DNA from 3 places in the Streptomyces sp. NPDC059002 genome. Region 1 is predicted to be linked to each of the others. Evidence: riboswitches for the same ligand, from Rfam matches in the RefSeq annotation. Region 1 holds a riboswitch; each other region holds the start of a gene.
What was found. Region 1 has a riboswitch for cyclic di-AMP ahead of ACFWZ2_RS31120 (M23 family metallopeptidase). Riboswitches for the same ligand answer to the same signal wherever they lie in the genome.
Positions count from the first base shown of each region.

Region 2: another riboswitch for cyclic di-AMP. It lies ahead of ACFWZ2_RS07000 (C40 family peptidase); the one in region 1 lies ahead of ACFWZ2_RS31120 (M23 family metallopeptidase).
Region 3: another riboswitch for cyclic di-AMP. It lies ahead of ACFWZ2_RS29840 (transglycosylase family protein); the one in region 1 lies ahead of ACFWZ2_RS31120 (M23 family metallopeptidase).

Region 1 covers NZ_JBHYJI010000045.1:19,614-29,506, reverse strand. Annotated here, with positions in the region: gene ACFWZ2_RS31155 (glycosyltransferase family 2 protein) at 1-831, shown strand, start outside; gene ACFWZ2_RS31150 (alginate lyase family protein) at 988-2,220, shown strand; tRNA gene ACFWZ2_RS31145 (tRNA-Met) at 2,289-2,362, shown strand; gene ACFWZ2_RS31140 (hypothetical protein) at 2,567-2,926, shown strand; gene ACFWZ2_RS31135 (PLP-dependent cysteine synthase family protein) at 2,991-4,049, shown strand; gene ACFWZ2_RS31130 (MFS transporter) at 4,046-5,281, shown strand; gene ACFWZ2_RS31125 (PP2C family protein-serine/threonine phosphatase) at 5,413-6,591, shown strand; cyclic di-AMP (ydaO/yuaA leader) riboswitch at 6,813-6,960, shown strand; gene ACFWZ2_RS31120 (M23 family metallopeptidase) at 6,972-8,057, shown strand; gene ACFWZ2_RS31115 (aldo/keto reductase) at 8,197-9,141, shown strand; gene ACFWZ2_RS31110 (PrsW family glutamic-type intramembrane protease) at 9,165-9,893, opposite strand, start outside.
Region 2 covers NZ_JBHYJI010000005.1:70,809-80,701, reverse strand. Annotated here, with positions in the region: gene ACFWZ2_RS07020 (NACHT domain-containing protein) at 1-746, shown strand, start outside; gene ACFWZ2_RS07015 (GNAT family N-acetyltransferase) at 889-1,602, opposite strand; gene ACFWZ2_RS07010 (ATP-dependent Clp protease proteolytic subunit) at 1,750-2,385, shown strand; gene ACFWZ2_RS07005 (hypothetical protein) at 2,393-2,701, shown strand; cyclic di-AMP (ydaO/yuaA leader) riboswitch at 3,019-3,224, shown strand; gene ACFWZ2_RS07000 (C40 family peptidase) at 3,228-3,701, shown strand; gene ACFWZ2_RS06995 (LysE family translocator) at 3,786-4,403, opposite strand; gene ACFWZ2_RS06990 (LysR family transcriptional regulator) at 4,546-5,457, shown strand; gene ACFWZ2_RS06985 (ATP-binding protein) at 5,474-5,926, opposite strand; gene ACFWZ2_RS06980 (helix-turn-helix domain-containing protein) at 6,202-7,065, shown strand; gene ACFWZ2_RS06975 (DUF397 domain-containing protein) at 7,075-7,299, shown strand; gene ACFWZ2_RS06970 (8-amino-7-oxononanoate synthase) at 7,336-8,508, opposite strand; gene bioB (biotin synthase BioB) at 8,629-9,855, shown strand; gene ACFWZ2_RS06960 (adenosylmethionine--8-amino-7-oxononanoate transaminase) at 9,848-9,893, shown strand, end outside.
Region 3 covers NZ_JBHYJI010000041.1:34,098-43,990, forward strand. Annotated here, with positions in the region: gene ACFWZ2_RS29805 (N-6 DNA methylase) at 1-925, shown strand, start outside; gene ACFWZ2_RS29810 (hypothetical protein) at 1,109-1,639, shown strand; gene ACFWZ2_RS29815 (protein kinase) at 1,636-3,183, shown strand; gene ACFWZ2_RS29820 (SurA N-terminal domain-containing protein) at 3,335-4,003, shown strand; gene ACFWZ2_RS29825 (nucleoside triphosphate pyrophosphohydrolase) at 4,261-5,280, shown strand; gene ACFWZ2_RS29830 (cytochrome P450) at 5,403-6,671, shown strand; gene ACFWZ2_RS29835 (transglycosylase family protein) at 6,808-7,839, shown strand; cyclic di-AMP (ydaO/yuaA leader) riboswitch at 8,034-8,182, shown strand; gene ACFWZ2_RS29840 (transglycosylase family protein) at 8,187-8,894, shown strand; gene eno (phosphopyruvate hydratase) at 9,225-9,893, shown strand, end outside.

The DNA.
Region 1 (9,893 bases):
GAGCTGGACGCGCTGCTCGCGTCCGTCGCGATGCAGGACGTGCCCCCGGACCGGGTCGTCGTCGTGGGCAACGGCTCGCCGCTGCCCGAACTGCCCGCCCTGCCCGGCAAGTCGACGGTCATCGAGCTCGACGAGAACCTCGGCTGCCCCGGCGGGCGCAACGTGGCGATCGACCGGCTCATGGAGTACGGCGACGTGGACGTCGTCATCGAGCTGGACGACGACGGACTGCTCGTCGACGCAGACGTCTTCCGCACGGTGCGGGACCTGTTCGCCGCCGATCCGCGCCTGGGCATCGTGGGCTTCCGCATCGCCGACGAGACGGGTGAGACGCAGCGCCGCCACATCCCCCGGCTGCGCGCCACCGACCCGATGCGCAGGGGTCTGGTCACCGCGTTCCTCGGCGGCGGACACGCCTTCTCCGTGAACATGCTTGCCCGGACCGGGACTTGGCCTGCCCAGTTCTTCTTCGGACACGAGGAGACCGACCTGGCCTGGCGGGCCGTCGACGACGGCTGGAAGATCCTCTACGAACCCGCCCTGCTCCTCCAGCACCCCAAGACCTCCCCGGCCCGGCACGCCGTCTACTACCGCAACACCGCCCGCAACCGCGTCTGGCTGGCCCGCCGCCGCCTCCCGCTCCCGCTGATCCCGGTCCACCTGGGCGTCTGGACCCTCCTCACCCTCGTCCGCACCCGCTCCCTGCCCGGCCTGCGGGCCTGGGCGGGCGGCTTCGCCGAAGGGATCAGAACGCCCTGCGGCGAGCGCAGGCCGATGCGCTGGCGGACGGTGTGGCGGCTGGCGCGGCTCGGGCGGCCGCCGGTGATCTGACCTGCGTACGCCGGCGGTGAGCCGCCGCCCGTGATCTGACGGGCGTACGCCGCCGGGACCCGCGTCGCCCGAACGGAGCAGCCCTGCCGTGCGCGCGGCAGGAGGCCGGGCCACGCTGGACTGCCGGGCCAGTGGGGCCCGACCCGGAGGTGCAGCATGGCGGAAGGCGTACGCGGCAAGGGGCGGCGTTCGCTCGCCCTCCTCCTCACGGTCCTCCTCGTCGGCCTCGCCGCGGCCTGCGGCGGTGGCGGCGGCTCGGGCGGTCCGGACACCCGTACCGCCGCGGCCCGTCCCCATGACCTGCCCTTCGAGCACCCCGGCGTACTCGTCAGCAAGCAGCAGCTCGACCGGGTCAGGGCGCATGTCGAGGCCCGGGAGGAGCCCTGGCTGTCGGCGTTCGAGCAGATGCGGGACAGCAAGTACGCGGCGGACGACTATCAGGCGACGCCGTACGCCGTCGTGGAGTGCCCGCCCGACACCCGGCCGGGACAGGGCTGCGTCGAGGAGCGTGAGGACGCCCTGGCCGCGTACACCCAGGCGTTGCTCTGGAACATCACCAAGGACCGTGCGCACGCCGAGAAGGCCGTGGAGATCATGGACGCCTGGTCGAAGGTGATCACCGGGCACACGGAGGCCAACGCCGGGCTGCAGACCGCCTGGGCCGCGTCGTCCTGGGCACGTGCCGCCGAGGCCGTGCGCTATACGTACGACGGCTGGAGCGACGGGCAGCTGCTGCGCTTCGAGCGGATGCTGCGCAATGCCTATCTGCCTCAAGTGCGCGACGGGTCCGCCGACTTCAACGGGAACTGGGATCTCGTGATGGCCGACGCCACCATGGGCATGGCCGTCTTCCTGAACGACCACGCCACCTTCGAGAAGGCCGTGCACCACTTCCGGACGCGGGTGCCCGCGTACTTCTATCTGGAGTCGGACGGAAAGCTGCCGGTCTCCCCGGAGGGCAGTGGCATCGACACCGCCGCCGAGCTGAAGAAGTACTGGTTCGGGCAGGACACCTTCGCCGACGGGCTGTCCCAGGAGACCTGCCGCAACTTCAAGCACGCCAGCTACTCGCTCGCCGCCACCTCGCACATGGCGGAGACCGCCCACCACCAGGGCGTCGACCTGTACGGGGAGGCGAAGGACCGGCTGCGGGCCGCCTTCGAGTTCCACTCCAAGTACCAGCTGGGCGCGAAGGCGCCGGACTGGCTGTGCGGCGGCACGGTGCAGCGCGACATGGGGCCCGACACGGAGGTCGGCCTCAACCATCTGAAGGGGCGGCTCGGGATGGCGATGCCGCAGACCGAGAAGTACACGGAGCAGCGGCGGCCCGAGGGCACGGACGATCTCTTCGTGGCCTGGGAGACCCTCACGCACGCGGAAAACGCGTAGGCCGGACCCGCAGCAAACCCAAGTGGTTCGACGCACCCCTCCGGATGGCGTACTGTTGGGTTCACCGACGCGGGGTGGAGCAGCTCGGTAGCTCGCTGGGCTCATAACCCAGAGGTCGCAGGTTCAAATCCTGTCCCCGCTACTGAAGGCCGAAGGCCCGGAACCATGGAAATGGTTCCGGGCCTTCGGTGTTTTCAGTGCCCTTGGTGCCCTTGGTGCCCTTGGTGCCCTTGGTGCCCTTGGTGTTCTTGGTGTTCTTGGTGTTTTCGGGCGGATTTCTTTTGGCGCATTGCGGCTTTGCGCTGACACGTGTGCCGTGAGTAGTTTCATGCTCACTATGGGTCGCGTGGAAGCGGTGAGGCGGAGGCCGGGGCGAGGATTCGTCCTCGCGCTGCTGTTCGCCGTGTGCGCGCTCTTCCTCGGCGTCTGCCACGGCCATCTGAACGCCACCCCCGCGAGCGCCTCCGTCAGCGCCGTCGGCCAGCACGAGTGCCCGGGGACCGGGCACGGCGAGCACGCCGAGGCCGACCAGCAGGTCGCCGCGCAGCCCGCGGACCGCGCGGTGCCGCAAGGCGTGGGGGCGGGCCGCGTCGAGGCCGCGCCGGCCTCCGCGGGCGGCGGAAGGTTTCTGTGCGCGCCGACCAGGGCCGGGCCGCCGGTCGCGGGACATCACCTGCTCATCGCCATCGGGATCGACAGGAACTGAGGGCACACGGAGCCCGACCACTCCGTCAGTGCCCTCATTCGTGTACCCGAAGGACTTCACCTACATGATCAGCAACTTGCAGCCCGCGGCGGCCGCCGTGGGGAACACGCCCGTGCTCTGGATCGACGAGCCGTCGGACGACGGCGGCCGGGGCTTCTGGGCCAAGCTCGAAGGCTTCAACTTCGGCGGCATCAAGGACCGTGCCGCCCTCTACATGGTCGAACGGGCGCGGGCACGCGGTGAGTTGAGGCCCGGCGCGCCCATCGTCGAGTCGACGTCCGGCACGCTGGGGCTCGGTCTCGCGCTCGCCGGGGTGCAGTACGGCCACCCCGTGCACATCGTGACCGACCCCGGTCTGGAACCCATCGTGGAGCGCATGCTGACGGCCCACGGCGCGCGCATCCATCTCGTACGCGAACCGAGCGGCGAGGGCGGCTGGCAGCAGGCGCGGGTCGACCGGGTCGCCGAGCTGATGAGCGGGCGCGAACTGGGGGCCTCCGCATGGTGCCCGAACCAGTACCACAACCCGGACAACCCGGCCGCGTACAGCGGTCTCGCGAACGAACTCGTCGGACAGCTCGGCCAGTTCGACGTCCTGGTGTGCGCGGTGGGCACCGGCGGGCACTCGGCGGGCATCGCCCGTGCGCTGCGCGGCTCGGCGCTGCCCGGGCTCGAACTGGTCGGCGTGGACAGCGTCGCGTCGACCATCTTCGGCCTGACCGCGGGACCGCGCCTGATGCGCGGCCTCGGCTCCTCGATCCACCCCGGCAACGTCGACCACGACGCCTTCGACGAGGTGCACTGGGTCGGGCCCGCGGAGGCGGTGCGGTGCGCGCGGCGGCTCGCCGAGCGGCAGTTCGCCACCGGCGGCTGGAGCGTGGGCGCCGTGGCGCTCGTGGCCGGCTGGCTGGCCAGGACCCGGCCGCGCGGCACCCGTGTCGCCGCGGTCTTCCCCGACGGCCCGCAGCGCTACTTCGACACGGTCTTCAGCGACGAGTACTGCGCGGCGCAGGGCCTCATCGACGGTGCCGTGCCGGACAAGCCGCGCGAGGTGACGGGGCCCGAGCAGGGCATCACCGAGTGGTCCCGGTGGGCGTGCAGCGCCAAGGGTGCGGTGCTGTGACGGGGATCTGGCGCCGGGCGAGGGCCTTCGACCCCGCGGTGCAGCTGCTCTTCGTCAACCAGTTCACCATCAACCTCGGCTTCTACATGCTGATGCCGTACCTGGCGGCGCACCTCTCGGGCCAACTGGGGCTCGCCGCCTGGGCGGTGGGCCTGGTGCTCGGGGTCAGGAACCTGTCCCAGCAGGGCATGTTCCTGGTGGGCGGCGCGCTCGCCGACCGGCTGGGGTTCAAGCCGATGATCGTCGCGGGCTGTGCGCTGCGTACCGTCGGCTTCGGCGCGCTCGCCTTCGCCGACACCCTTCCCGTGCTGATCGCCGCCTCGGTGGCGACGGGGCTCGCGGGGGCGCTGTTCAACCCGGCGGTACGGGCGTACGTCGCAGCGGAGGCCGGGCCGCCCGAGCGCCGCGTGGAGGCGTTCGCGCTGTTCAACGTCTTCTACCAGACGGGCATCCTGCTCGGACCGCTCGTCGGACTCGCCCTGACCGGCTTCGACTTCCGGCTCACCTGCGCGGTGGCCGCCGTGCTGTTCGCGGGACTCTCGGTGGTGCAGGTGCTCCGGCTGCCCGCACGACGGGGAGGCGCGGCCGCGCAGGAGAGCGGGCAGTGGCGCGTGGTGCTCGGCAACCGGTCGTTCTGGCTCTTCTCGCTCGCCATGACCGGGTCGTACGTCCTGTCCTTCCAGGTCTATCTCGCGCTGCCGCTGTCCGTGGAGCGGCTGCTCGGCGAGGGCACCGCGGGCACCGTCGCGACCAGCTCGCTCTTCGTGGTGTCCGGACTCGTCGCGCTCCTCGGGCAGCTGCGCATCACCGACTGGTGCCGGCGCACCTGGAGCCGTGAGCAGTGCCTGGTCGCCGGGCTCGGGCTGATGGGCGCGGCGTTCCTGCCGCCCGCGCTCGGCGGCTCCGGGTACGTCGGGGTCGCCGGTCTGCTGCTGTGCGCGGCGGCGCTCGCCGCGGCGACCGCGGTGCTCTACCCCTTCGAGATGGACACCGTCGTCTCGCTCGCGGGGGACCGCTGGGTGGCCACGCACTACGGCCTCTACAACACCGTCTGCGGCATCGGCATCACCGCGGGGAACCTCGGCATGGGCGCCCTGCTCGACGCCACCCGCGAGCTGCCCGCGCTGCCCTGGGCGGTCCTCGCGGCGGTCGGCGTGTGCTGCGCCGCGGCGCTGCGCGGACTTGCCAGATCGGGGCGGCTCGCACCGGTGCCGGCCGCGACCGTGAGCTGATCCGCCGCGGCCGGGTGCGGGCCCCGGGTTAACCCGGTCGGCCCACACCAGGTCGCACCCGCACCGCGCTGCGGGAAGCCTGAGTGCAGCGCAGCGCGGTGTTGGGCGCGGAGTCGGCAGGAGAGCGAGCGGTGGGGCAGCGAGGAGGACGCGAGGACGGCCGTGGGGGGAAACGGGGCGAACGGGTCGACGACAACGGCACCACCGCGCACGAATGGGCCTTCGTCAGGGCGCTGCCCTTCCTGCTCCTGATCGCCGGGGTGGTGTACGACGCGTCGACGCCGCCCGAGTTCACCGCGGCCCCCCTGTTCACCGCCGCCCCGCTGATCGCGGCCCCCTTCTACTCGCTGCTCAACACCGTCCTGACCGGCGCCGCCGCCTCGGTCGCCGTCCTCGTCCTGCACTACGGCAACGCGTTCGACAGCCATGTCGAGGCCATCACCGAGCTGATCACCGTCATGACGGTCGCCGCCCTCGCGATCGTCATCAACCGCGTCGTGCGCCGCGGCAACGCCCGGCTCGCCACCGCGCGCTCCATCGCCGAGGCCACCCAGCGCGCCGTCCTGCCCGAACCCGATCCGCGCATCGGCGGGCTCGACATCGCGGCGCGGTACGAGGCCGCGCAGGCCGACGCGTTCATCGGCGGGGATCTGTACGCGGTGCAGGACACCCCGCACGGCGTACGGCTCATCGTCGGCGACGTACGCGGCAAGGGCATGGGCGCGGTGGCCGCCGTCGCCGTGGTCATCGGGTCCTTCCGGGAGGCCGCCGAGCAGGAGGCCACGCTGGAGGCGGTGGCGCAGCGCCTGGAGCGGGCGCTCGCCCGCGAGGGCACCCGGCGCGACGGGCTCGACGCGTTCGAGGGGTTCACCACCGCCGTCCTCGCGGAGATCCCGTACGGCGAGGGCGCCGTACGGCTCATCAACCGCGGGCACCCGGCGCCGCTGCTGCTGCGCGGGGACGGCCGCCTGTGGGTGCTCTCCGCGAGCGAGCCCGCGCTGCCGCTCGGCATGGGCGATCTGGGGGCCTGGCCGGACCGGGCGGACGAGACGGAGTTCCCGCCAGGGGCGACGCTGCTCTTCTACACGGACGGCCTGTCGGAGGCGCGCGATGTGGCGGGGGTCTTCTACGATCCCGCGGACCGGCTCGGCGGCCGGATCTTCCCGGGCAAGGACGGTCCGCACGCGCTGCTCGCCACGCTCGTGCAGGAGGTGCGGCGGCATACGGGGGGCGGGGCGACGGACGACATGGCGCTGCTCGCGGTGCGGCGGCCCGTCGTGCGGGAGCGGGATGTCACCGACGGTGAGTGAGGAACACCCCTCCGCATAGAAACTGACGTCCTGTCAAGGGAATGTGAAGCTCCGGTGTGCATGAATCCGGGGTCAACTCGCCCCGTTCCGAACCCGCGTGTCCCGTTAAGTACGGGCCAAGAGCGTTAACGATCAGTCGGAACGGCTTGGATTCCACCCCCGCCGTCTATTAACGTTCGATAACGCAGCGCGGTCGTCCCAGCCGTCACTAGAGGCGGCTCCGTGCGCACGCGCCTAATCCCGCAAGGGAGCCGGGGAACCACCAACTTGGGGTGAATCGGGCCTCTGCGCATCCGTGCCAGATGTCCGTAGGAGACCTTCCTGCTCCGAACCCGTCAGCTAACCCGGTAGGCGAGAAGGAAGGAAAGGAGTGCGCCCCAGTGGCGTCCAACCGGCCTGCCCCCCAAGCTCCGTACATACCGAATGACGACGACTTCGGTGGCTACGACCAGGAGACCTGGGAGGAGTGGAACCCCACCGAGGAGTCCATCCGTCCCGTCCGCGGCAGGCACCGTGTGCACAAGAAGAGCGGCGGCGGACTCGCCCGCAGCTCCACCGTCCTCGGCGTCGGCGTCATAGCCGCCGTCGGCGCGGGCGGCATCGCCACCGCGCAGGGCGGCAAGCCGCCGGTCTCCATATCCATGCCCGACCTGCCGGGCGTCGGCGCCGTCGCCGACTCGCTGCCGGAGGCCAAGTCCCTGCCGGGCGTGGGCTCCTTGATGTCCGACGACTCCGCGGACTCCGCCGACACGGACATCCGCACCGCCGCCGCGCCGCTCACCGCCGCCGGTGTCACCACCGCCGACGCCGAGCAGGGCACCACCGACGCGGGCGAGGCCCTGCGCAGCCGCATCATGCAGCAGGCCGAGAACCAGCAGCACCAGGCCGACGAGGCGGTACGCACCGCGGCCGAGGAGGCCGCGGGCAAGAAGGCCGCCGAAGAGGCCGCCGCCCAGCAGAAGGCCGCGGAGAAGGAGGCGGAGGCCAAGGCCGCCGCCAAGAAGAAGAAGGAAGAAGCGGCCAGGAAGGCCAAGGCCGAGGCCGAGCGCCTCGCGAAGCTCGCCAAGAGCTACGCCATCCCCACCTCCTCGTACACCCTGACCTCGCACTTCGGCGACGCGGGCGCCATGTGGTCCTCCGGGCACCACACCGGCCTCGACTTCGCCGCCCCGACGGGCACGCCGCTCAAGGCCGTGCACACCGGCACCGTCAAGGAGGCCGGCTGGGCGGGCGCGTACGGCTACCGCACCGTCCTGGAGCTCGAGGACGGCACGGAGATCTGGTACTGCCACCAGTCCTCGCTCAATGTCAGCGCGGGCCAGAAGGTCACCACCGGCGACGTCATCGGACGCGTCGGCGCGACCGGCAACGTCACGGGACCGCACCTCCACATGGAGGTCCACACGCCCGACGGCACCGGGATCGACCCGCTGGGCTGGCTGCAGAGCAAGGGCCTGAATCCCTGAGCCCGTTGAGCTCCTGAACCCCTGAGCCCGTTGAGCTCCTGAACCCCGGCGGTCCTGGCGACAACCCCCCGACGTCAGGGCTGCCGGTCCGGTGCTCCCTACACGGAATTCCGTTTCCGGCAGGCGCGTTGAGCACCACATGACTTCTCTTCGCACACTTGGCTCATCCGACCTCGAGGTCTTCCCGCTCTCCCTGGGCGGCAACGTCTTCGGCTGGACCGCGGACCGGGCCGCGTCCTTCGACGTCCTGGACGCCTACGCCGCCGCGGGCGGCAACTTCATCGACACCGCGGACGCCTACACGTTCTTTGTGGACGGCAACAAGGGCGGCGAGTCCGAGACCCTCATCGGCGAGTGGATCGCCGAGCGCGGCAACCGCTCCGACCTCGTCATCGCCACCAAGGTCGGCGCCCTCCCCGAGTACAAGGGCCTGTCCGCCGCCACCATCAAGGGCGCGGCCGACGCGTCCCTCCAGCGCCTCGGCACCGACTACATCGACCTCTACTACACGCACTACGACGACCCCTCGGTCCCCGTGGAAGAGTTCATCGGCGCCCTCGACGAGCTGGTGCGGGCGGGCAAGGTGCGTGCCATCGCCGCCTCCAACATCTCCCCCGAGCGGCTCCAGGAGGCCCTCGACTTCTCCGACCGCGAGGGCCTCGCGCGCTACGTCGCGCTGCAGCCGCACTACAACCTCGTCTCCCGCGACACCTACGAAGGCTCCCTCCAGCAGGTCGCGTCGCGCTCCGGCATCGCGGCCGTCCCGTACTTCGGGCTCGCGGCCGGCTTCCTCACCGGCAAGTACCGCCCGGGTACCCCCGTCGAGAGCGCGCGCAGCTCGCGGGCCGAGGAGTACGTGGGGACCGAGCGGGGCGACCGCGTCCTCGCCGCCCTCGACGAGATCGCCCAGGCGCACGACGCGCAGGTCGCCACCGTGGCGCTGGCCTGGCTCGCGGCACAGCCCACCGTGGCCGCGCCGATCGCCTCCGCGCGCACGGTCGAGCAGCTTCCCGCGCTCCTCGCGGTGGCGGACCTGGAACTGACGCCCGCCGAGATCTCGACGCTGAACGCGGCTTCGGCCTAGCGCTGCTTGGTGGTGCCCGGCGTTCAGGAGCGGTAGGGGTTGTACGCCGGGTTGTGTGCCGGGTAGCCGTACGCCGGGTGGGGCTGCGGCTGCCCGTACGGGACGTGGCCGTACGGGACGAAGCCGTACCCGGGATGTCCGTATCCGGCGTACGGCATCGGGGGCATGACCGGCGCCGTGGCCCGCGCGGCGTACGCGAGCGCGGGCCTGGACGGCTCGCGCCGCTCCCACAGCTCGTCGAGCAACTCCCGCTCGCGTACGACGAAGTCGGCCCCGGCCCGGCCGCTGCGGCCCCGGTGCCGCAGCAGCGCCAGTGACGTCGCGTACGCCTCGTACTCCCCGACCGCGCGGGCCGCGGCCTTCCCCCAGGTGTACGAGGCGTAGTCGCGGGCCAGCGCGCGGGCGCGCATCGAGCCGAGGGCGTACGGCTCCGGCGCGGTGAGCCAGCCCGCCCCCACATACACGGGCAGCTCGGCGCGGATCGTGCGCAGCTCGCGCTGCCGCGTCCAGATCGCCAGCCAGGTCAGCAGGCCGAACGACGGCAGCATGAAGACCGCGTACACGGTGAAGAAGCCGTACTGCCCGAAGACCGCCGAGCCGTTCCACAGCGCGTGCATGCCCATCGCGAGCAGCAGCCCGGCCAGCGGGAGCAGCACGCGGCGCAGCTGCTGACGGTCGGAGCTGAGCGCCGCGATGCCGAAGCCGATGCCGGTGAGGACCGTGAACAGCGGGTGCGCGAAGGGCGACATGAC
Region 2 (9,893 bases), on a different contig from region 1:
GACGCAGGAAGCATCTGCATCTGCTGGCCGTCGCGGCCCTCGAATACGCCACTGAACTCGATCCGAACGTACGGGCGGAGGTCGAGCGCTGCGCCAGGAACCTCATCCCGCCCCGCACCCCGTCCGACGTCTCGGACCTGGTGGACTTCGGCGGCGTGGTGCTGGAGCAGTTGCCCGGTCCCGATCGCCTCTCCAGCGAGGAGGCCCGCTGCACCGTGCAGACCGCCGTGGCGATCGGGGGCGACGCGGCCATTCCCTTGCTGGCTCTCTACCAGCGTGTTCCCGATCTGCGCATCCGGCAGCTGCTGGCTTCCTCATGGCCGCGGTTCGCGACACGTGCGTACGCGGAGGGCGTCCTGGCCGACCTCGACGACGACGGGGTCCGCTTCACCGTGACGACCACGGACGAGCTGGCGGCCCTGCGGGACCTCGGCGGCCGCGCACGCGTGCGGCTGCATCCGGGGCTGCCCGCACCCGTGCTCGCCCTGGCACTGACCGGGGAAGCTCTCACCGAACTGCGTGCACCGGCTGATCTGTCCGCGACGTGGGAGTGGCTCAGGTCGGCCACCCGGTTGGCCACCCTCGAACTGGAGCACGCCGACAGCCCCGTCGACGTATCGACCCTGGCCGGTCATCCGGGCCTGCGCCTCCTGCGCGTCCATCCGGAGCAGACCGTCCTGGGCCTCGATTCCCTGAACGGCGTGGACTTCGCGTACGAGGCGGGTCTCGAACAGGGCCGGGGCTAGGGCCTGTCCGACGGATCCATGACAGCGCCGCCCTTGGAGCGGACCGCCAGCTGCTGAACCACGCCCCTGCGACCGACGCACATCGGCGTCCCGTCCCCGGCACACCCATCGGGACGGGGCGCCTCGGGCAGGACCGAGACCCTCAATGCACCACCCAGATCCAGCCGAGCGGCCTGAGGCCGAGGGTGCGGGCCACTGCGCGCGAGGCGTGGTTGTCGACGGTGGTGCTGTAGAAGAGCACGTCCCTGCCCTTGCCCGCGCGCCGCGACCAGGCGGCGACCGCGGCCGGTGCGAGGCCGCGGCCCCGGTGGTCCGCGCGGGTCCAGATCCCGGCCTCCGCGGCGCGGGCGTTCGCGGCCGGGGTGTGGCAGATCGACACGGGCTCGCTGTCGTGCACGGCCATCGCCCACTCCCCCGCGGCCCCGGAGATCAACTCCTGCCATTCGCCGGGCTGCCAGTTCCCCGGACGGCTCAACTGCCGTGCGGCGCGCCGCCCTTCGGCGTCCGAGACCAGGAGCGGCAGGGGCGCGGGAGAGGGCTCGGCCAGGCGGTCGGGGAAGGTGAAGCACGGGCCGCCCTGGATCCGTGCCGCGTCGCCCGGGGTCTCCAGGGCCGCCGCGAGCCGGGTCAGCGCGGCCGGTATCTCTTCCGGTGTGTACGGCTGTGCCGCGACGTCGACCGGACCCGGATCCTCTACGCCGGGACCCAGCGCCAGCAGACGTGCCCGCGGCGACCAGGACCACACGGCGCGCACCGACGGGTCCGTCACGGTCGCCCGGTCGCCGACCGGCCGGGTGCCGAGGCCGTGGATGACGTCGACTTCGAGCGCGAGCAGATCCTTCTCTTCCTTTTGCATGGCCCGTCGAGGGTACGCGGGGCACCGCCCGTGCCGCGGATCCGGTGGCCCCACTCCCTCCATGAACGTACGTCCTGTACATTTTTTACAGAGGCCCTGGCCCCTCCACGAACGGCGCCAGGTCGACCCCACGAAAAGAGGCGTGCCATGAACCGTCCGTCCGCCCGTTATGTCCTGCCCCAGTTCACCGAGCGCACGAGTTCGGGGACGCGGACCCTGGATCCGTACTCGAAGCTCCTCGACGAGCGGATCGTCTTCCTCGGCACCCCCATCGACGACACGTCGGCGAACGACGTGATGGCGCAGTTCATGCACCTCGAATACCAGGCGCCGGACCGCGACATCTCGCTGTACATCAACTCCCCCGGCGGCTCGTTCAGCGCGATGACCGCCCTCTACGACACGATCCAGTTCGTCAGCTGTGACGTGGAGACGACCTGCCTCGGCCAGGCGGCGTCGGCCGCCGCCGTGCTGCTCGCCGCGGGCACGCCCGGCAAGCGGTTCGCGCTGCCCGGTGCGCGTGTGCTCATCCACCAGCCGTCCGTCACCGAGCCGATCCAGGGACAGGCCAGCGACCTGGCCATCCAGGCCGACGAGATCCTGCGCACCCGGCGGCTCCTGGAGGAACTCCTCGTACGGCACACCGGGCAGAGCCCCGAGCGGATCAGTGCCGACATCGAACGGGACAAGATCCTCGACGCCCCCGCGGCCGTCGAGTACGGGCTCGTGGACCGCATCATCCCGACCCGCAAGACCTCGCTCGCCGCGCGCGACCCGAGGTGAGGCCGAGATGCTGCCGCCCGAACTCCCGCCCCTGCCGGCGCTGACGCGCGCCGAGGCCGAGCTGATCGACCGCTACCTCGAAGTCGTCGATCTGGTCGGCCGGATCAATCCGGCCCGCGCCGAGCACACCTACGGCGGGCTGCGCGCCGCCCAGGCCCTGGTCAGCAGGGCGACGGCTCTGCGGGACGCACTGACGCTGATGCATCAGCGCGGCGAGAGCGAGGTGCATGCGCCGACGCTGGCCCAGGCGCTGCGCGTGCTCGACGGCGAGCGGCGGGCCCGGCGGGTCACCGTGCCGCCGCTGCCGGGGAGTTGACCACGGCGAACCGCTCGCGGGAACGTCCGGGCCGCCTTCGAAACGGACCAGGCGGGGTCCCCCGTATGGCGTAGCCGAGGGTCCGTCAGGCCGTGGTCGAGAGTTGCGCCAGGTGTGTACGACGCGCGCGGAATGCTTCATTCCGGTGCTGGTCGAACCATCGTCAGCCACGGGGACCCAGACCCCATTTCGACAGTGTCCACCCGAACGGGTCAGTCGTGAGGAGCCTCACAAAACACCGTTTCGGCTCGGTTTTTTCGCCCTTGTCGGGTCAAGATCCCTTCCGACGACAAGCCCCCGCCACAGCGGTGGGGCGGTCCGGGCGGACGCCGAGTCCTGCCGCCACCCGGATGACCGGTCGACATGGGTGCAACGGCAGGAGTGGAGGACCCAGGCATGACGGGCCCGTCCGGGAAGTCCGGACGACGCCCTTGGGGTGAAGCCGCAGAGCACGACGCGGCCGGGCATCTTCGCCTGCCCGAACCCGACAGGTCATCCTTCACAGGCGGCTGACGAAGGGTTGCGCATGACTGCGCTGAATCATGTTCCGTCGCTGCTCACCAGGACCGGTGCCGCATCGGCCCTGACGCTCGCCGTAGTAGGCGGCACCATGGTGGCCCCCGGGCTCACCGCGGAAGCGGAGGCAGCAACACACGGGACGAAGGCGCTCAAGATCGCAGCGTCCAAGAAGGGCTCCCCCTACCGCTACGGCGCCGCGGGGCCCAACCGGTTCGACTGCTCGGGCCTCACGCTCTATTCGTTCAAGAAGACGGGCAAGAAGCTCCCGCGCACCGCCGCCGCGCAGTACAACAAGACCAAGCACATCAAGAAGTCGCAGCGCACCAAGGGCGACCTGGTGTTCTTCCACTCCGGCCGGAACGTCTACCACGTCGGGATCTACGCGGGCGACGGCCGCATATGGCACGCGCCCAAGCGCGGAACCGTGGTGCGTCTGGAGAAGATCTGGTCCAAGAGCGTCTGGTACGGCCGGGTCCGCTGACCCGCGCCGCGCCGACGGTCCCCGAGCACTCCGGAGTGCTCGGGGGCACGCTCCGAACCGCCGCACCCGACCGCCCCGATGGCCTCAGGCCAGCAACGGCTCCACCAGGAGCACCAGACCCAGCGCGCCGAGCGCCGCACCGGTGGCCGCCTCGATGGCGCGGGCCGTACGAGGCCGTCGCAGCCACGTGCCGAGCCGGTCGACCAGCAGCGCCACCACCGGGAACCACAGCAGGGCGAACGCCACGACGATGGACGCGAGCAGCAGCGTCCGCGGCATCGCGGGACTGCCCGCGGGCACGAACTGGGGCAGCACGCTCAGGAACGTGATCGACGCCTTCGGGTTGAGGGCGTTGGTGAGGAAGCCCTCCCGCAGAGCCCCGCCCCGCACCACGGGTGCCTCCGGCGCCGCTTCCCGCGGCCGCGCCGCGGACCGCAGCGCGCGGTAGGCGAGGTACAGCACATAGGCGGCACCGATCAGTTGGAGCGCGCGGAAGAGCGCGGCCACGGCGGCGAGCACCGCCGCGACGCCCGCGACCGCGAGGGCCGTGTGCACCAGGAGCCCGCCCGCGACCCCGACCGCGCTGGCCACACCGGCCCGCCGTGAGGCGAGGGAGTTGCGTACGACGACGGCGAAGTCGGCGCCGGGCATGGCGACCATGCCCGCCGCGAACAGGGTGAAGGCGACCAGTTGTGCGTCCATGGCGCCAAGACTGCCGGGACCGAGCCTTCAACGGGTATGTGCAATATCCTGAGCCTGCCTTAAGCAGACGTTTAAGCTCCGGCTTCCGGGCGCCCCGCCGCCCTTCGCCGTACGCACGTACTCCGCGCCGCAGGGAGCTGCCATGTACGACCCCACGCGGCTCGCCGCACTCGTCGCGGTCTCCGAGGCCGGTTCGATCACCCGGGCCGCCGAGCGCCTCGGCTACACCGTGCCCGCCCTCTCCCAGCAACTCGCCAAGCTGGAGCGGGAGGCCGGGACCGGGCTGCTCGTGCGGCACCATCGCGGGGCGCGGCTGACCGGCGCGGGCGAGCTGCTCGTGGCCAGGGCCCGCCGGGTGCTCGACGAGATGGAACGCGCCCGGCACGAACTGGCGCAGGTCGCGGGCCTGTCCGGCGGCAGGCTGCGCGTCGGCACCTTCCCGACGGGCGGCATCCATCTGCTGCCGCCCGTCCTGACCGCGTTCCGCAGGGCCCACCCGGACGTGGAACTGACGGTCGCGGGCTATGAACCGCCGCTCGGCGTCGCGGCCGTGGCGGCGGGCGAGGTCGACCTGTCCCTCACCCACGCGTACGAACCCGCCGACGCGACGCCGCTGCCCGCCTCCGTGTCGGCCGAGCCGGTCCTTGTCGAGGAGCTGGTCCTGGTGACGCAGCCGGGGCACGCGCTCGCGAGCGGCACGTCACGGCTGCCGCTCGACGCGCTCGCCGGGCAGCCGCTGATCAGCATGGCGCCGGACCATCCGCCGCGGCAGGCCGTGGAGCGCGCCCTCGCGCGGGCCGGTGCGACGCCCTCGGTGGTGGTCGAGACGCCGGGCTACGCACTGGTCTGCGCGCTGGTCAGCGCCGGGCTCGGCATCGCCGTGGTGCCGGAGATGGTGGCACGCACCGCCGCGACCCCGGTCGGGATGCGGCCGCTGGCGCCCGGCGATCTGAGGCGCACCATCTCCGTCGTCCACCGCACCGACGAGTCGGGCGCCGCGGCGGACTCCTTCCGTGCGCTGCTGCGCGGGGCCTATGGACGCTCGGCGGGCTGAACCGGCGGCGCGGGGGTCAGCGGGCCGCGTCGCGGTGTCTGTCCTGCACAGGCGCCGTCCAGGGCAGGGCGATCCAGACCGTCTTGCCGCCCTCCTCGGTGGGGCTGACGGACAGCCGGCCGCCGCACTCGGCGGCCAGCCAGCGGATGATGACCATGCCGCGGCCGTTGTCCTGCTGGACGGCGGCGGGCAGCCGCTTGGGGTAGCGGGGGTGGCTGTCGGTGACGCCGATGCGCAGCTGCTCGTCCCGGTCGAGCTCCAGGTCCACGGTGAAGGTCGGCGACTGGCCGAGGGTGTGCTGCACGGCGTTCGTGGCGAGCTCGGAGACGATCAGCCTGATCGTGTCGGTTACTTCGTCCTCCCCTGGCAGGCCCCATTCCAAGAGCACCCGAGAGACGAATTTCCTGGCCGCGGAAACCGAGGCAGGATCGCTCGGCAGGGTGACGGATGCTTCCTGGTGATCTGCCATGGCGACGCTGTCCCTTTCCCACCGGGACTGGTCTCGCCGACTCGTGGCGGATGACTCGAGGACAACCCCGGACTGGTGCTTCGCGCCAGCCTGCCACTCCTTGGCCGGTCACGGGTGGCGATCCACCGAGATGTGCATATATCTGTCGCTCGAAGCGGTGAACTCTGCCACGACAGACCGTATTTGGGCGAGAGACCGGCACTTCCTCTACTGTCGCCTACTGTCCCCCGCACAGCCGCCGGGACACCGACGGCTCCGTCCGGAAGGAGACGGGCATGCAGTACGGGCCCGCGGTGCGCCGCCGCCAACTCGGTGCAGAATTGCGCACACTGCGCGGCCTTGCCGGACTCACCAGCAGCGAGGCCGCGGCCAAGGTCGGCTGGCACCAGTCGAAGGTCAGCCGGATCGAGACGGGCCGCAGCGGCGTGAAGGCCGCCGACGTGCGGCTCCTGCTCGAGGCGTACGACGTGAAGGACCCTCACCTCATCGAGCGCCTGGCCGCGTTGGGCGGCGCCGACGACGCGGGGTCGGGCCGCCACCACTGGTGGAAGGCCTACCGCGACCTGCTGCCCGCCACCTATCGCGACTTCATCAGCCTTGAATCACAGGCGAGTTGGGTGCGCACCCTGGAAACCAGTGTCGTACCCGGCCTGTTGCAGACACCGGACTACGCGCGCGCGGTGACCAGGGCGGCGCTCGGCGGGCTGCCGGAGGAGCAGGTCGAGGCGTTGGTGGAGGTGCGGCTCGCCCGTCAGGACGTGCTGCGCGCGGATCCGCCGCTGCGGCTGAGCGTGGTCCTCGACGAGGCGGTGCTGAGACGTCCGGTGGGCGGTGATGAGGTCTTCTCGGGGCAGCTCGCGCGGTTAAGGGACACGGCACACCTGCCCCATGTGCGGCTTCAGGTACTGCCGTTCGCAGCCGGAGAGCATGTGGGCCTCATCGGTCCTTTCGTTATTTTCTCATTTCCGAACATTGCTGATCTGGATCTGGTTGTTCTCGACCATTTGACGAGTAGCCTCTACCTCGAGCGGAAAGAAGACCTCCAGGCATACACGGAGGCCTTCACCTCCCTTCAGGGACAGGCGCTATCACCAGAGGACTCAACGGATTTCATCGCCGGGCTAGGCGACGGCGTGTAAGGAGGCACCATGACCGCACTGCCTCGGCACGTACCTTCCAGCGCCACACTGCATGTTGCGCGGTGGCAGCGCAGCAGTCGCAGTAATGGAATGAACAACTGTGTCGAGACGGCCACGCTCGACTCGGGTCCGCTATCCGGCCTGCGCGCCGTGCGTGACTCGAAGGACACGGCAGGGCCCGCCCTGCTCTTCTCCCCCGGCCCCTGGGAGACGTTCGTAGACAGCCTCCGGTGAGCAGACCCCGGCCCCTTGTGGGCCAGGAACATATCTTCACCTGGGTGCGGTGCGGCTGATCACTCGTACGGCATCGGCGATCTGTCCGCCGGTGAGATCCGCACGGGCGGTCAGCCGCAGTCGCGAGATCCCGTCCGGCACGGACGGCGGCCGGAAGCACCCCACGGCGAGGCCCGCCGCCCGGCAGTCGGCGGCCCACTGCACGGCCTCGTCCGGAGACGGCGCCCGCACGGAGACGACGGCGGCGTCGGGACGTACCGCCAACAGCCCTTCAGCCGTGAGGAGTTGATGCAGCTCAGCGGCAACCGCACGGGCCCGCGCGGCACGCTCGGGCTCGGCGCGCAGCAGCCGCAGCGCGGCGAGCGCGGCACCCACCGATGCGGGGGCGAGCCCCGTGTCGAAGATGAAGGTGCGGGCCGCGTTCACCAGATGCTCGATGACCTTGGCCGGGCCGAGCACGGCGCCGCCCTGGCTGCCGAAGGACTTCGAGAGGGTGAGCGTGACCACGGTGTCGGGCGCGCCCGCGAGTCCCGCGGCCTGCGGCGCGCCCCGCCCTCCGGCGCCGAGCACACCGAGCCCATGGGCGTCGTCGACGATCAGCCCGGCCCCGAACTCCCGGCAGGCAGTGGCGAGTTCGGCGAGCGGCGCCGCGTCGCCGTCCACCGAGAACACCGAGTCGCTGACCAGGACGGCGGGCCCGTCGTGCGCGTCGAGGGTCTTGCGCACCGCCGCGGGGTCGGCGTGCGGCACCACCTGCGTCGCGGCGCGCGCGAGGCGGCAGCCGTCGATGAGGGACGCGTGGTTGCCGGCGTCGGAGACGATCAGTGAGCCGTGCGGGGCGAGCGCGGTGACCGCGGCGAGGTTCGCCGCATAGCCGGAGGAGAAGACGAGCGCCGCCTCGAAGCCGCAGAAGTCGGCGAGTTCGCGCTCCAGCTCGGCGTGCAGCTCCGTCGTGCCCGTCACGAGGCGCGAGCCGGTCGCGCCGCCGCCCCAGCGCCGGGCGGCGGCGGCCGCGCCCTCGGCGATCGCCGGGTGCCGGGTCAGGCCCAGATAGTCGTTGCTCGCCAGATCGAGGAGGCCGCCCGCGTCGGCGGCGCGGGGGCGCAGCGTCCGGACGAGCCCGGCCTCGGACCGCAGCCTCGCCTGCTCGTCGATCCAGTCGAACGGCGCGCTCGCCGATGCCGCCACTCGGGGCCTGTTTGTAGACATTGCACAGACCCTAGTCGCCAGGCCACCGGGCCAGGGTGTGGCAATACCCACACCTCAAACCGTTTCTGTTGTGCGAACTCTCCTTGGCCAGGGGGGTCGCCGTACGTAAGGATCAGCGCCATGGATCTGCTGAACACGCTGGTGGACAAGGGGCTTCGGCGCGAGCTGCCGAGCCGTGAAGAGGCGCTGGCCGTGCTGGCCACCTCCGACGACGATCTCCTGGACGTAGTGGCCGCCGCCGGGAAGGTGCGGCGGCACTGGTTCGGGCGACGGGTGAAACTCAACTATCTGGTCAACCTCAAGTCGGGCCTGTGCCCCGAGGACTGTTCGTACTGTTCGCAGCGGCTCGGCTCCAAGGCCGAGATCCTCAAGTACACCTGGCTGAAGCCCGACGAGGCGTCGAAGGCGGCGGCCGCCGGGGTCGCGGGCGGCGCCAAGCGGGTCTGTCTGGTGGCCAGCGGCCGCGGGCCCACGGACCGCGACGTCGACCGGGTCGCGCAGACCATCGCGGCGGTCAAGGAGCAGAACGAGGGCGTCGAGGTGTGCGCCTGTCTCGGCCTGCTCTCCGACGGTCAGGCCGAGCGCCTGCGCGGCGCGGGCGCCGACGCGTACAACCACAACCTCAATACGTCCGAGGCGACGTACGGCGACATCACCAAGACGCACACGTACGCCGACCGTGTCGACACCGTGCAGAAGGCGCACGCGGCGGGCCTCTCCGCCTGCTCGGGGCTCATCGCGGGGATGGGCGAGAGCGACGCGGACCTGGTCGACGTGGTGTACGCACTGCGCGAACTCGACGCGGACTCGGTGCCGGTGAACTTCCTGATCCCCTTCGAGGGCACGCCGCTGGCCAAGGAGTGGAACCTCACGCCGCAGCGCTGTCTGCGCATCCTCGCGATGACCCGCTTCGTCTGCCCGGACATCGAGGTGCGCATCGCGGGCGGCCGCGAGGTCCATCTGCGCTCGATGCAGCCGCTCGCCCTGAACCTGGCGAACTCGATCTTCCTGGGCGACTACCTGACCAGTGAGGGCCAGGCGGGCCAGGCGGACCTGGACATGATCGCGGACGCCGGTTTCGAGGTCGAGGGCACGGACCAGGTGACGCTCCCGCGGCATCGCGTCGACGCGGCCGCCGCGGCCGCCGCCGCGGCGGGCTGCGGCTCGCACGACAAGGGCGGGTGCGGTACGCACGACGCGGGTGGCTGCGGTCCCTGCGGGAGCTCCGAACCGGTGGCACAGGCGGAGACCACGCCCGAGCCCGTGGCCGAGGCGAACGAGGCGCGCACGGACCTGGTGGCGGTGCGCCGCAGGGGCGCGGGAACGGACCTGGCGCCCAATGCCTGAGCTGTCCACGCCGGATCTGCTCGCGCTCGACCGCAAGC
Region 3 (9,893 bases), on a different contig from region 1:
CGCCGCCGGTGCGCCCCCGGCCCCCGAGCTGCTCCTCGTGGAGGCGGCGGGCCTGCCCGCCGCCGACGGCAGGGACAAGCAGCTGTGGCCCGCCCTGCAGGACACCGTGCTCGACCTCTGGCGGCACTTCGACCGGCACGGCACGGCGCAGGAGCGGCCCGGTGCGGCCAGGGCCGTGCCGGTGCTCGAACTCCTCGACGACGAGGTCGACCTGGCGCCCGCACGCAGGCTGCCGCCGCCCGCCGCGGAGGGCGGCACCGTGGAGCTCGCGACCGTACGGGACGGCCTGGGCGAAGCGCTGCGCAGGGCCGCCGACCTCGCGCCGCGGGACGTCGAACGGACCGCGGACGACGACCGTGCGCGGCGGACGCTCACCACCGTCGGTGAACTGGCCCGCGCGGGCGCCCTGTTGCTGCACACGGGCACCGGCACCGGCCCCGACGGCGTGCCCGTCCTCACCGACCACGACGTGCTCGCGGGCACCGCACCGTCGGGCACCGGCCACGACGGCACGGACGAAGAACCCGCCGTCCTGACCGAACCCGGCGATGTCGTCGTCCCCGTCCTCGGCGGCGGCGCGGTGGCCCGCGTCGTCGACGGGACCACGGCGGGCGCCGCGCTCGGCCGCGGCCTGACCCTGCTGCGTCCCGACCCGGCCGCCCTCGACCCCTGGTTCCTCGCCGGGTTCCTGCGCGGCACCGCCAACCACCGGCAGGCCAGCAGCTACGCCTCCACATCGGCACGGCTCGACGTACGCCGCCTCCAGCTGCCCCGGCTTCCGCTCGCCGGACAGCGCGGCTACAGCGCACGCTTCCGTGAGCTCGCCGCGTTCGAGGACGCCCTGCGCCTCGCGGGCAGGCTGGGGGAGCGTCTGGTGCGCGGTCTGCACGACGGACTGACGGACGGCACGCTTCCGCCGGAGTGACGCAACCGGAGCCCGGCGCGCGGGCGTGACCAGTACGACAACGGTTCGGTACAACCCGGGACCGCTTCCCGCGGTCGGCCTATACGCTCGAATCCGCACCCGATTCTTCACGTACCAGGAGCAGCCATGCACGGCCACGGCTATGCGCCGCCACAACCGCCGCCCCCCTCGGGGGGTTCGCCTGTGACGCTGCGCGTGATGTTCGTGGCCCTCGCGGTCGTGACGTGCGGCCTGTTCGCATGGGCCGCGCTGCTGCGCCTGGCCCTCGTGACCCGCAAGGCGCACGACTGGGTCCTCTTCGGCGTCGTGACCGCGCTCGACATCACGGCCCTCGCCCTGGTCGGCATCGACAAGGGCGAGGACGAGTTCGAGGGCCCGGGCAACGCGGGCATGGTGATCCTGCTCTGCACACTGGTGGCCGCCCTCGCCTACTACCTGTACGCGGACATCCGCCACTTCAGCCCGTACCGCGCACCGCGCTTCGACGGCCACGTACCGCAGCAGGCCCAGGCCGCCTACGGCTACCCGCAGCAGCCCGCGCCGGGCCCCGTCCACCAGCAGCCCACCCAGTTCCAGCAGCCGCCGCTCCAGCCGCCGCCCCTCCAGCAGACCCCGCAGCCGCCCACGCGCCCCGCGCCCGCCCGCATCCACCAGGTCCGCGCCGAGCTCGACGAGCTCAGCGACTATCTGCGCAAGCAGGAAGGCGGCAGCTGACCGTGACCACGGGCGGCCGCGTCGTCGCAGGACGCTATGAACTCGCCACGCTCATCGGCCAGGGCGGCATGGGCCAGGTCTGGACGGCGTACGACCAGCGCCTCGACCGCCGTGTCGCCGTGAAGCTGCTGCGCCCCGACCGGGTCGCGGGCGCCGAGGCCGAGGAGCTGCGCCGCCGCTTCGTGCGCGAGTGCCGCGTCACCGCGCAGGTCGACCACCCGGGCCTGGTCACCGTGCACGACGCGGGCAGCGAGCCCTCCGAGGACGGGGCCCTCTTCCTCGTCATGCAGTACGTCGACGGCGCCGACCTCGGCGACCACCTCGCCGAGCACGACCCCTACCCCTGGCAGTGGGCCGTCGCCGTCGCCGCCCAGCTGTGCGCCGTGCTCTCCGCGGTGCACGCCGTGCCGATCGTGCACCGCGACCTCAAGCCGCGGAACGTGATGGTCAAGCAGGACGGCACGATCTCCATCCTCGACCTCGGCATCGCCTCGGTCATGGACACCGACACCACCCGCCTCACCCACACCGGATCGCCGATCGGCAGCCCCGCCTACATGGCGCCCGAGCAGGCCATGGGCGGCGCGGTCGGCCCCTACACCGACCTCTACGCCCTCGGCGTCCTGATGCACGAACTCCTCAGCGGCGACGTGCCGTTCTCCGGCTCGACCGCGCTCGGCGTCCTGCACCGCCACCTCTACGAGCCGCCGCTGCCGGTCCGCCGGCTGCGCCCCGAGGTGCCGGAAGCCGTGGAGTCCCTCGTCCTGCGGCTGCTCGCCAAGGACCCCCAGCACCGGCACTCCAGCGCCCAGGAGGTGTACGAGGAGCTGGCCCCGCTGCTGCCCGCGCGCGGCATCCCCTCGGGCCGCCCCCTCGACCCCACCCGCCCCTTCCTGCGCCCGCACGCGCCCTGGCCGGACCGCGCGGCGACCCCCGCCGCCGCCCCCGACATGCCGCCGCAGCCGCCCGGTGCACCGCCCCGGCAGGACGTCGCCCGCGCCGTCGACGACGTCAAGCGCCTGCTCGGCGAGGGCCGCATCACCCAGGCCGTGGACATCCTCGGCGCGATCCTTCCTGCCGCCGCCGCCAAGCACGGCGAGCACTCACCCGTCGTCCGCAGCCTGCGCAAGCAGTACGCCGCCACGCTCATGGACGACGGCCAGTACCGCCGCGCCCTGCCCGAACTGCGGCGCCTCGCCGACGAGCGGGCCGCCGAATCGGGCCAGGCCGACCCGCACTCCCTCCAGTTCCGGTACGAGGCCGCGCAGTGCCTGGAGCAGCTCGGCGAACCGGCCGCGGCGCTCGCCGAGTACCGCGCGCTGCTCCCCTATTACGAGAACCACTACGCGACGGACGACCGCCGCCAGTCCCTGGAGATCCGCCGCCGCATCGGCCACCTGCTGCTCGCCCTCGGCGACCGCCCGGCCGCCCACGACACCCTCGCGCGGCTGCTGCACGACGCGGAGCTGCTGCACGGCCCCGGGCACCCCTTCCCCGCGGAGATCCGCCGCACCCTGCAATGGCTCGGACAAGTGCGCGGCTGACGCCCGTACGGCGGGGCCGAGGGTGCCCCAACTCCCGGGAAATCGTTGGTCGAATAGGTGTCGAATGGCTGGCCGAGATGACGGCCACTGCCTACCATCGATCACCGCAAGACTTTGTGCACCGCCGCACAATCTCCAACGGGAGGCTCACTTGCACCGCCGTCGTCGCACAGCGCTCACCCTCTCCGCCGCCGCGATCGCCGCGGCCCCCCTCCTCACCGCCTGCGGCGGCGAAGCGCACCCCGGCGCCGCGGCCGTCGTCGGCGGCGACCGCATCACGGTCGCGCAGCTGGAGAGCCGGGTGAACGAGGTGCGCGACGCGCAGCGGGCCGCCATCCCGGACGACGCCCAGTACGCGCAGGCCATCGCCAAGTCCGGCGGCCTCACCCGCAGCACGCTGCACACGATGGTCCTGGACAAGGTCCTGCACCGCGCGGCCGCCGACGCCGGAGTGCGCGTCACGCGCCGCGACATCCAGACCATGCGCACCGGCCTCGAGCAGCAGGCGGGCGGCCGCAAGGCCCTGGAGCAGGGCTGGCTCCAGCAGTACGGCGTCGCCCCCGCCCACCTCGACGACAGCTTCCGCACCGAGATCGAGGCCCAGAAGCTCGCCAAGAAGCTGGGCGCCGACATGAACGCGCCCGAGGGCCAGGCGGTGTTCTGGAAGTCGCTGTCCGCCGCCTCCAAGAAGCTCGACATCGACCTGAACCCGCGGTACGGCACCTGGGACGTCGACAAGAACAAGCGCGCGGACGCCAGGACGCCGTGGGTGCGCGAGGTCACGGACGCCAAGGCCGCGGGACAGGGCGAGCAGGCGTAGGGCCTGCCCGGCGGACCAGGCCGCGGTCGCGGGGGCTGGCACGCACTCCCCCAAGCTCTCGGCTCCGCCCGAGCAGGGGAGACCCCACTGCGTTGCCGCCCTCCTCCGCCTTGCAGCCGCACGCACCAGACCCCGCTCGCCGGCACCGAAAGGTGGCCGCCACCCGCACGCGGCCTGATCCGCCGGACAGGCCCTGGCGGTATCGGCTTGTCGGCGACGGTGGCGTCGTTGTCAGTGGGGCGGGTTACGTTCGACGGGTGAACGCCACCGAGACCACGCCCCCGGCCGACGCCTCCGACCCCTCCGAGGAGGCCGTCGGCCGCGTCATCCTGCTGACCACCAGCCACCGGGTCGCGCCCGGCCTCCTCTCCTGGCCCGCCTGGCAGGCGCTGCACGGCGCCGACGAAGTGCTGTGCGCCGACGCCACGCACCCGCAGCTGCCCTATCTGCGGGAGGCGGGCGTGCCGGTGGAGCAGGCGTCGCCCACTGCCCAGGAGCTGGTGGACGCCTGCACGGGCGGGCGCACGGTCCTGGTGATCGCGACGGCCGAGGGCGACCGCCCCCTCACCGACGGCCTGGCCCGCCTCGCAGGCTCCGGCCGCGTCGCGATGCCGGACCTGGAGCTGCTCCCCGCCTCGTACGACCTGCCGGGCGCGCGCCTGCTCGACGTGGTCCAGGTGATGGACCGGATCCGCGACGAATGCCCCTGGTCCTCGCAGCAGACCCACAAGGGCCTGGCGAAGTACGCGATCGAGGAGGCGTACGAGCTGGTCGAGGCGATCGAGGACGGCGACAGGGACGAACTCCGCGAGGAGCTGGGCGACGTCCTGCTCCAGGTCGTCTTCCACGCGAGGATCGCCGAGGAGGGCGGCCCCGACGAGGACGACGAGTCCTTCTCCATCGACGACGTCGCGGGCGGCCTCGTCGAGAAGCTCATCCACCGCCACCCGCATGTCTTCGGCGACGACTCGGCACAGACCCCGGACGACGTCCGTGCGCACTGGCTCCGCACCAAGGCGGAGGAGAAGCAGCGCACGTCCCTGACGGAGGGCATCCCCCTCGGCCAGCCCGCCCTGGCACTCGCGGCGAAGCTGGCATCCCGGGTGCGGACGGCGGGACTTGAGGTGACGGTGCCTTCGGGCGGAGACATGGGGTACGAACTGCTTGCCCTGGCCCTGCGGGCCGAAGCGGAGGGCGTCGACCCCGAGGCGGCGCTGCGGGTGGCGGCGAGGGCGTATCGGGATGCGGTGCTGGCGGCTGAGGGGGCGGGGGATTAGGGACCGCCCCCTCGACGGGCGGGGGACTGAGCGCCCGAAGGGGCGCGGGGAACTGCGCGACCAGCCACGATGCACCCGCAGGCATGACACCGGCCGCCCGGCGGAGCGATACCGTCGACCGCATGCACGACAAGGCCTCCGCCCCGCCCTCGCAGCCCGAGCTCTTCACCTGGGAGTTCTCCAGCGATCCCTACCCCGCTTACGCCTGGTTGCGGGAGAACGAGGCCGTCAGCAAGCAGCGGCTGCCCAGTGGGGTCGAGGCCTGGCTCGTCACCCGGTACGCGGATGCTCGGCAGGCCCTCGCCGATCAGCGGCTCAGCAAGAACCCCGCCCACCACGACGAGCCCGCGCACGTGAAGAGCAAGACCGGTATTCCGGGTGAGCGCAGCGCCAACCTCATGACGCATCTGCTCAACATCGACCCGCCGGACCACACCCGCCTCCGGCGTCTCGTCTCGAAGGCGTTCACCCCGCGCCGCGTCGCCGAATTCGCGCCGCGCGTGCAGGAGTTGACGGATCAGCTCATCGACCGGTTCGCCGAGGAAGGCACCGCCGACCTCATCCACGAGTTCGCCTTCCCGCTCCCCATCTACGCCATCTGCGACCTGCTCGGCGTCCCGCGCGAGGACCAGGACGACTTCCGCGACTGGGCGGGCATGATGATCCGGCACGGGGGAGGCCCGCGGGGCGGTGTCGCGCGGTCCGTGAAGAAGATGCGCGGCTATCTCGCCGAGCTGATCCACCGCAAGCGCCTGGACCCGGGCGACGACCTCATCTCCGGCCTCATCCGCGCCTCCGACCACGGCGAGCACCTCACGGAGAACGAGGCCGCGGCGATGGCGTTCATCCTGCTCTTCGCCGGGTTCGAGACCACCGTCAATCTCATCGGCAACGGCATGTACGCCCTGCTCACCCACCCCGAGCAGCGCGAGCGGCTGCAGCGTGCCCTGGCGGAGGGGGACACCGGCCTCCTCGAGACCGGTGTCGAGGAGCTGCTCCGCTTCGACGGGCCCGTGGAGCTGGCCACCTGGCGGTTCGCCACCGAGGCGCTGACCATCGGCGGGCAGCACATCGGCGCGGGCGATCCCGTCCTCGTGGTGCTCGCCGCCGCCGACCGCGACCCCGCCCGCTTCGCGGATCCCGACACCCTCGACCTGTCCCGGCGTGACAACCAGCACCTCGGGTACGGCCACGGAATCCACTACTGCCTGGGCGCCCCGCTCGCCCGCCTGGAGGGCCAGACCGCCCTCGCGACACTGCTGCGGCGCCTTCCGGACCTGCAACTCGCGGCGGATCCTGCCGATTTGCGGTGGCGTGGCGGGCTGATCATGCGGGGACTGCGGACGTTGCCCGTGGAGTTCACATCCGCACAGAGAACGGCACCGAACTGACGGTCCGTCAAGACTGTGACTTTCACGTGATCTCCGCTGCATCGACTTGTGACAGGCGTTCGAGTGCGACTACGTTCACGTCGACTCGGACACCTGGTGCCCGAGTTGCCGCAATAGTCTCCTGAAAGGCAACCGCATGCTCTCCGGCAATGGTCGTCACCGACGCCCCCGCCAAGCCCCGGCCCTCATCGTCGCGGCAGGAGTCACCGGATCAGCCATCGCCATCCCGCTGCTCGGCGCGACCAGCGCGAGCGCCGCCGACACCGCGACGTGGGACAAGCTCGCCGAGTGCGAGAGCGGCGGCGCGTGGAGCGCCAACCCCGGCAACGGGTATTACGGAGGACTCCAGTTCTCGCAGGAGATGTGGGAGAACTACGGCGGCCTCGACTACGCGCCGAGCGCCGACCAGGCGTCCAAGTCGCAGCAGATCGCCGTCGCCGAGAGCGTCCTCTACGACCAGGGCACGGCCGCGTGGCCGAGCTGCGCCCCGATCGCCGGACTCACCGACGGCGGTGCCGCGGCCGACGTGGACCCGGGTGCCCCGATGACGCCCGAGCCGTCGGACCCGACCGGCTCCGGCGAGACGGACAAGCCCACCGAGAAGCCCTCCGAGAAGCCTGCTGAGAAGCCCTCGGACTCCGCGGAGCCGTCCGACGACGCGAGCGGGCCGGCGGACTCGGGTGAGGCGTCGGACGACTCCGGGGATGCCCGCGACAAGAATCACGACGAGCCCGGCAAGGGTGACAAGAACGACAAGGGCAACAAGGACGGCGAAGGCGCGGCGGACGGCAAGGGCGACAAGGACGGCAAGGACGCCCCCGGCAAGTCCGGAGAGAAGGACGCCACTTCGCCCGCGCCCGAGGACTCCACCGCCCCCTCCGGCGACTCCGCGCCCGGCCGCCACCGCGGCGACCGCGCCGACGAGCAGCCCTCGGGAGACGACGGCAAGGACCGTCCGGGGCGGCACGCCTCGCGTGGCGAAGGACGGACGGACAAGGTCGCCGACGGGACGTACACGGTGCGCTCCGGAGACAACCTCTCGGCGATCGCGGACGACCTCGACGTCGACGGCGGCTGGCCCACGCTCTATGCCGAGAACAAGAAGACCGTCGGGGCCGACCCGGACCTCATTCTCCCCGGTCAGAGCCTCGATTTGGGCGAAAAGTAAGGGAAGTTGACGAAGAGTCGGGTGGGGGCTTCGCGTCGTATGTCCGGTTTGGCGCGAGTGAGAGATGGGTCTCAGAAGACCTGATCGTCTTTGAAATTCGGTGGATTGCGTGTCTACGGTCGTGACCGCTCGCCACTGCGGGCCCCGCCGGTCGGTACGCCGAATCCTGCCAACGGCCGGACGGGAACAGTCGTCGCTCAAGAGCGCCGTAGGCAGGAGCGGGGGACCCAAGGTAAGTGCCGGAAACGGCTAGGGGTGAAGTCGCGCTCTAGGAAGCGCGGCCGGGCAACCACATCGGCCCGAACCCGACAGCTCACCTCGCAGGCGTCGGTGTAGGGGATCAACTCATGCTGCTTTCCGGCAAGGGCAAGCACCGTCGCCCGTCCAAGGCCACCCGCGTCGCCACGCTCGTCGGTGTGACCGGCGCGGCCGTCGCCGCCCCGCTGATGGCGGCCGGCTCGGCCAACGCCGCCACCGGCCAGGAGTGGGACGCCGTCGCCCAGTGCGAGTCCGGCGGCAACTGGTCCATCAACACCGGCAACGGCTACTACGGCGGCGTGCAGTTCTCCGCCTCCACCTGGGCCGCGTACGGCGGCACCAAGTACGCGCCGACCGCCGACAAGGCCTCCAAGGCCCAGCAGATCGAGATCGCCGAGAAGGTCCTCGCCGGTCAGGGCAAGGGCGCCTGGCCGAGCTGTGGCGTCGGCCTCTCGGGCGCCGCGTACAACGGCGGCGGCTCGCAGGAGCAGGCCAAGCCGCAGCAGCAGCCGAAGCCGCAGCCGCAGCAGACCCAGCAGCAGGCTCCGCAGCAGCAGGCCGCGCCGAAGCCGCAGCCCACGCCGCAGGCCGAGACCAAGAAGACCGTCGAGACCCCGACCGGCAAGACGGTCAAGAAGGGCGACGGCGAGTACAAGGTCAAGTCGGGCGACACCCTGTCCAAGATCGCCGAGGACCACAAGGTCAAGGGCGGCTGGCAGAAGGTCTACAAGCTCAACGGCGACATCATCGACGACGCCGACTTCATCTACCCGGGTCAGCAGCTGCACCTCAGCTAAAGACCCGCGAGCGGCCGTGCCTCGGCGGACGCACGGCCGCTTCCCCCGTCCCCACGGGCTCCCCGCCCCGGTGCGCGTATCCCCCGTACGCACCGGGGCGGGGCCGTGTCCGGCGCCGGAAGGCCCGCGGCCTTGGCCCCGTGTTCGCCCCTAGCGAGCTACCGGCCAGTAGAAACACGGGCTTCCGTCCCGTTTCCCAGGTATTTGGGCCCTCGCCCGTCCCACGGGACGGGCGGTCGGCTGGCCGAAGCTCCGGAGCCCGTTAGGCTCGTGAGACGCAGGGCCGAAGCGGCCCCGCGTAAATGCGTCACATCCCAGAAGGAGATGCTCGTGCCGTCCATCGACGTCGTCGTAGCCCGGGAAATCCTGGACTCCCGAGGCAACCCCACGGTCGAGGTCGAGGTCGGCCTCGACGACGGCAGCACCGGTCGTGCCGCCGTCCCGTCGGGTGCCTCCACCGGTGCCTTCGAGGCCATCGAGCTTCGCGACGGTGACCCCAACCGTTACCAGGGCAAGGGTGTCGAGAAGGCCGTCCTCGCCGTCATCGAGCAGATCGGCCCGGAGCTCGTCGGCTACGACGCCACCGAGCAGCGTCTGATCGACCAGGCCATGTTCGACCTGGACGCCACCGACAACAAGGGCTCGCTCGGCGCCAACGCCATCCTCGGCGTCTCGCTCGCCGTCGCGCACGCCGCCTCCGAGGCCAGCGACCTGCCGCTGTTCCGCTACCTCGGCGGCCCGAACGCGCACCTGCTGCCCGTCCCGATGATGAACATCCTGAACGGTGGGTCGCACGCCGACTCCAACGTCGACATCCAGGAGTTCATGATCGCCCCGATCGGCGCGGAGTCCTTCTCCGAGGCGCTGCGCTGGGGCACCGAGGTCTACCACACCCTCAAGTCCGTCCTGAAGAGCAAGGGCCTGTCCACCGGCCTCGGCGACGAGGGCGGCTTCGCCCCGAACCTGGACTCCAACCGCGCCGCGCTCGACCTCATCCTC